DNA from 2 places in the Paenibacillus sp. FSL P2-0136 genome. Region 1 is predicted to be linked to the other one. Evidence: riboswitches for the same ligand, from Rfam matches in the RefSeq annotation. Region 1 holds a riboswitch; the other holds the start of a gene.
The links. Region 1 has a riboswitch for S-adenosylmethionine ahead of metA (homoserine O-succinyltransferase). Riboswitches for the same ligand answer to the same signal wherever they lie in the genome.
Positions count from the first base shown of each region.

Region 2: another riboswitch for S-adenosylmethionine. It lies ahead of NYE26_RS25020 (methionine ABC transporter ATP-binding protein); the one in region 1 lies ahead of metA (homoserine O-succinyltransferase).

Region 1 covers NZ_CP150244.1:1,774,224-1,777,379, reverse strand. The annotation lists gene NYE26_RS07370 (aminotransferase class I/II-fold pyridoxal phosphate-dependent enzyme) at 1-767, opposite strand, end outside; gene metA (homoserine O-succinyltransferase) at 816-1,733, opposite strand; SAM riboswitch class I at 1,850-1,981, opposite strand; gene corA (magnesium/cobalt transporter CorA) at 2,508-3,156, shown strand, end outside.
Region 2 covers NZ_CP150244.1:5,901,164-5,904,319, forward strand. The annotation lists gene NYE26_RS25015 (methionine ABC transporter permease) at 1-63, opposite strand, end outside; gene NYE26_RS25020 (methionine ABC transporter ATP-binding protein) at 63-1,079, opposite strand; SAM riboswitch class I at 1,180-1,315, opposite strand; gene NYE26_RS25025 (Cthe_2314 family HEPN domain-containing protein) at 1,408-2,154, opposite strand; gene NYE26_RS25030 (UbiD family decarboxylase) at 2,181-3,156, opposite strand, start outside.

The sequences.
Region 1 (3,156 bases):
TGCCGCTCCATACGCAGGGCGAGGGTCTTCATGCCCTTCATCAGCTGGTAGCTGTCATTCGGCGCGAGCACGGCTCCCAAGGAGTTATGCAGGACAGCCATTTCAGCCGACAATTCTGCACCCTTGGTCACAATCAGCCCCGCCAGCACATCGTTATGCCCGCCCAGATACTTAGTCGCACTGTGAACCACGATATCTGCGCCAAGCTCCAGCGGGCGCTGGAAGAACGGGGTCAGCAGCGTATTGTCCACAATCGTGAGTAGCCCGTGACGGCGGGCCCAGGTACATACGGCTTCGACATCCGTAATCATCATCAGCGGATTGGTCGGTGTCTCAATGAATACAGCCTTCGTGCCCGGCTGGCGGGCCGCTTCCAGGCCATCCAGATCATTCGTATCTACATAGGAGGCGCTGATGCCGTATTTGGAGAGAATCCGTTCCAGCAGCCGGTAAGTACCGCCGTACAAGTCCAGCGATACAATGAGATGGTCCCCTTGTCCAAACAAGGTGAACACTGTAGTCAGTGCAGCCATACCGGAGGCACAGGCGAAGCCGGCATCCCCTGATTCCAGGGCCGCTGCCGCTTCTTCTAGGACAGAGCGGGTAGGATTTTTGGTGCGGATGTAGTCAAAGCCTGTACTCTGTCCAAGCCGCGGGTGACGGAAGGCCGTCGCATGATAAATCGGGTAATTAATGGCCCCGGTGGCGGGGTCCTCCATTGAACCAATCTGTGCCAGTCTGCTCTCAATTCTCAGTTTCTCATCCATCTCCATTGCCTCCTGATTAATTACTTCTATTAAGAATAAGTCAACCTCTTAGATAAATGCCCCGATATCGTAAGGAGTCTCCTGGTATACATAGTAATTGAGCCAATTAGCGAATAATAAGTTAGCATGGGCGCGCCAGACTGCCGGCGGTGTGCGTGTCGGATCATCCTTGGGATAATAGTGCTTCGGCAGGGCAACCTCCAGCCCCTTGGCGATATCCCGGTCATACTCCCATTTCAAGGAGAAGGGATCATACTCCGAATGTCCGGTGACAAAAATCTGCTTCCCGTCATGCGTAGCCACCAGGTACACCCCGGCTTCCTCGGATTCTGCCAGAATCTGCAGCTCCGGGTTCTGCTCAATATCTTCACGGGAGACGTCGGTATGGCGGGAATGCGGAACATGGAACACTTCATCGAAGCCGCGCAGCAGCTTGACATTATTATGGCTCATTGTATGCGGAAACACTCCAAAGCATTTGTCCGGCAGACTCACCTTGCGCACGCCGAAGTGATGATACAGCCCTGCCTGCGCCGCCCAACAGATGTGCATGGTCGAGGTTACATTGTGCTTGCTCCACTCAAAAATCACTTTCAGCTCTTCCCAGTAGTTGACATCCTCGAACTCCAGCTGTTCTACGGGAGCGCCGGTTACAATCAAGCCGTCGAACCGGCGGTGGCTGATCTCATCAAAGGTTTTGTAAAAGCTCTTCAAATGCTCTGCCGAAGTATTCTTCGACGTATGGGAGCTGGGGTGCAGCAGAACAACATCCACCTGAAGCGGGGAATTCCCGATAAGGCGCAGCAGCTGGGTCTCAGTAGTTTCTTTGGTAGGCATCAGGTTCAGGATGGCGATCCGGAGAGGACGGATATCCTGATGGAAAGCCTGGCTTTCATCCATTACAAAAATATTCTCACCGGATAATACTTCTTTGGCCGGCAGGCTGTCGGGAATTTTGATAGGCATTGCTGTTCACTCCTTAACTGAAATGGGGTTCCACTTGGTGGTTCAACCTGAGGCAGGGTAGCGAAAAAAGACCTTTCCCGGGCGAGAAAGGTCATATCATGCAGTCATATGCGCCTCTCTCATCTGCCAGAGAACTTTCGCCGGACGAATAACGCCCTGCAAAGCTTCCGCAAGAATTAGCACCGTGCGTTCACACGCCGGTTGCCGGGTTTCATCGGGCTAGTCCCTCCACCTGCTCTTGATAAGATTTAGCTGTATTCAGTTGAATAACCTTAAGCATCTGAACGATGCTTTTTCTTAAATTTCACTTTAAATCATGAACCTCCTTTTCGTCAAGTCCATACAATGCTGAAGGGGCCTTATAACAGAAAACAATTTCTCTTGTAAGAGCCATATCCCGGCGTTATACTAGACAAGTGTTTCAACCAAGTGGAAACGGCTTTGCCGTCCCTTTAAAGGACGGTACCGTTTCAGCGAGAAATATAAGGATAAGGTATCGTGTGAAACCTATACATTCTTATATTTCAAAAAAAACGGCGAAAAGAAGAGGTGAGAGAACAATGGAAGGCGACCCGGGCTCGCGAATAAGCGTGCAGAATGAACAACCACACAGGATTAACATCAGCTTGCCGGCGGCGGGAGCCCTTTTTCTTCATGCTCTCGGACCGTCTTTTGGCCTTCGTCCATGATTGTACCACCGGCCAAGCTGATTTTTTCCGTGTGCTGAAATTAGCATACCCCTGGAGAAGACCAGGGACATAAGGAGTGAATCAGATGAAAATCCGGCTGGTGAATGCAGGGGTTTTTACGCCTATTGACAATATTGAAGAAACTTTAACCGCCCCTGCCGAGGGGTTCTACTGGATTGATGCGGATGTGGAGGACCTTGTAGAGCTTCAGCCTATATACGGCCTGCATGATCTGGCTGTGGAAGACTGTCTAAGTGAAGAGGATCAGCGTCCGAAGCTGGAGATTTATGAGAGTCATTATTTCATCGTGGTGAACAGCATCCGGTTCGATGATGAGGAAATCTTCCTCCGTGCACTCAACGTATTCCTTGGCAGACATTTCATTATTACCGTTACGAAGCAGAAGATCCATGAGCTGCGTGTCCTGAAGCCCGTACTATGGGAGCAGGAGGTCAGTACGCCTGACCGCTTCCTGTATCTGCTGATTGACCTCGTTGTCGACAACTTCTTCTCGGTCGGTGACCGGATTGAAGCGCGGATCGAGAAGCTGGAGGAAGACATCCTCATGCATACCAAGAAATCGCATCTGAGCGAGATCATCGGTCTGCGCAGTGAGATTCTCTGGCTGAAGAAGATGCTCGGCCCGCAGAAGGAAGTTATCAACACGCTCAACAAGAAGGATCTTCGCCTGATCGACGATCAGCTGCAGAAGTATTTCAGCGATATCTATGAGA
Region 2 (3,156 bases), 3.5 Mb from region 1:
CATTTTGAGTGTAGCAATCGTAGCTTCCAGCATTTCTTCCCAATTGATTGTGCTAAAATCCATTACAAAATCACCTCCACATCAAGACCTTGCGCTATGAGCTCAGCGAGCGTGGCTTCGACCGCACCCTCAGGTCCTTCGAACCGGACGATCAGCTGGCCGTAAGGAACATCCTTGATCGTAGAGATGGTGCCATGAAGAATGGCGAAGTGAACCCCGGTTCCCTGAACCACCTGTGAGAGCGTCGACCCGTAAGTCTTTTGCCCGAGAAAAGTGATTTTGACCGACTTCGTGTAACCTGGCTGCACAGCATCAATCGCTTGCCGGAGCGGTCCGTCCGACTGGGTCTCACTGCGGATGAATTCCTTGGTAACCTCATGCTTCGGCTTCAGAAAGACCTCGGCCACTTCACCCTGCTCCACAATACCGCCGCCATGGATCACGGCAACACGGTCGCAGATGCTCTGAATGACATGCATCTCATGGGTAATCAGCACGATGGTCAGATGGAATTTGCTGTTGATATCCATCAGCAGGCGCAGAATGGAGTCTGTGGTCTGCGGATCAAGCGCCGAGGTCGCCTCATCGCATAACAGAACATCCGGATCACTTGCCAGCGCCCGGGCGATTCCGACACGCTGCTTCTGTCCGCCGGATAGCTGAGCCGGGTACTTATTCCAATGCTCCTCCAATCCGACCAGGGCGAGCAGTTCCTTGACCTTTTGTTCAATCTCGTTCCTTCCGGCTCCGATCAGCCGCAGCGGAAACGCGATATTATCATAGACTGTAGCCGATGAGAGCAGATTGAAATGCTGAAAAATCATTCCAATCTTACGCCGCTGCTCCTGCAGCTGTCCCTGGCTGAGCGCTGTCAGCTCGACACCGTCCACCCACACCTCGCCCGCAGTCGGACGTTCCAGCAGATTAATGCAGCGGATCAGCGTGCTTTTGCCGGCCCCGGAGTGACCGATCACCCCGAAGATTTCCCCCTTCTTAATCGACAGGCTCAGCGCAGAGAGTGCAGTTGCCTGCTTACTGCCTTTGCCATACACCTTGGTTATATCCTTCAATTCTATCAACCGCTGCGTCCCCCTTCTGTTCTAGCTTCCATCATTGCAAAAAAGACCCCCTACGATCCATGCAGATCGCAAGAGGCCCTGTGTGTATAATGACAATGCCTTCTCATCTGCCAAAACCCCCGAATCCGGCGGCATTGTAGGAATTAGCACCATGACATTTGGATGCAGCGTAAGGCTGTATTCAAACCGGTTGCCGGGCTTCATCGGGCCTATCCCTCCGCCGCTCTCGATAAGATCATAGTATGAAGTTATAGACTCCGTATCCTGTCAGAAGTTAATGTATGCCTAAGTATAATTCAGTTTCGAGATTTTTGTCAAAGGTAAGTTTTTACGGACGGGCTTGTCCGGATTTCGGGCCTGGGGCCGCTTTGTTCTTGTGCCATTGTTCATTCCCGTAGCTGTATGCGGCGGCCAGTGACTGGCATACCATCTCCAGGCTCTGCTTCAAATCCTCCAGGTGGCTGTCGAGATCCTCCAGACGAATCTTGTCATGCAATCCCTGGTGACGCTGCCAGAGGTCGTCGGTCATCTCCGCGTTCATGTAATGGATCTCAGCGTTGCGCCGCTTGCGCAAATTCTCAACCGGCTCCCGGTAGGAATTCCTGATTCGCTCCAGCTTCTCCGCCAGCGGATGATGCGGGTGAAGCAACTGAAATTGCCTCAGCACCGTGAAATAAGAGAAATGCGTCTTCACCTTGCCTGTATTGAGATTGTACAGATTATTCAGCACCGTGCCCAGCTTGTCCAGCAGCGAGAAGACACGGATGAAGCCATCCTTGTAGAAATACACATATCTGGCGTACTCCCCCTGCTCCGTGGACGACATGTCGTCCATATAACCGGCTATCACTGACTTCCGGAAAAAGGCTGCTGCGAACCAGCTCTGCTCCAGCTCATCCAGAGAGGAGATCAGGCCGCGTGTCCAAATTTCCAGCTTGCGGTATTCATGGTCATGGTCTTCATGTGCCGCCATCTCCTTGCGCAGCATGGAGGCTGCCTTCGCCATGGACTCCATAGCTTCAGCCAGCACACCGCTGTTCACGCGGGGCGGCTCTCCAAGTAACGTCCGCAGCATATTTTGACCCTCCTTAAAATTCACTTCTACGCCAGAGGAAAATAACGGTTCCAGTTGCGGTCTACCCGCTTCGCAATATCCTCGCTCGGAGCCAGTTCCTCCGGGTATCCCGGCTTCATCCGGGCATCTATAATGATCGGCAGTGTATAGCTGACGCTGCCCCGGTGTACCCCGGCCGCCGAATAGATATCATCCGCCGGATTGAAGCGGGTGAATACGGTCCACAGGAAGGAGGTCTGCGTGCTTACCGCCTCTTCCGCCTGATCCACCAGCACAATCAGCGGCCAGGCGGTCTCCCTCTCCTTGAAGGCAGCCACCAGCCGCTCCGGCAGCTCCGGGTCCTCTTCATAGGATGCACCGGAAACGGCTAAACATCCTCCGCAATAAGGCACAGCGGCGGTGATTGATGGAAGCAGACCCTCTGTATAGGTCCTTGGCAGCTCACGGACCGGGCTGCCAATGCCCGCCATCACCGCCTTACTGCCATGATTCAGCTTACGTCCGGTATAATCCAGTGTATCCATGGAGGTATTGGCAAAGATCGTCAAATCCGATTGTGGATTGAAGCGCTCAAGCACCGTTTCCAGCAGCTTGGGGAAATCCGTTAGCTCCACCTGCACATTAGTCAGCAGCAGGAATTTGGTTAAGGAGAGCTGACCTTCCCCTAAGATACGAAACGCTGACACCATATACTCACGGGGATAGCTTTCCCTCACAACCGCTGAGGTCAGTGAATGCGAACCGGATTCGGAGTAGGACCAGAGCGCTTTGACCGAAGGAATCAGCATAGGATAGGCTGGAGCGAGCAGCCGCTGCAAATAATCCTTCAGATAATAATCCTCCTGACGCGGCTTGCCGGTGATGGTCGCCGGGTAGATGGCATCCTTGCGGTGCCACATCCGCTGAACATGCATGACCGGGAAATCATGCTGCATGGAATAGTAGCCGGACTGGCTGCCGTAAGGCCCTTCCGCTCTCCGCTCCAGCGGAGACACGCGTCCC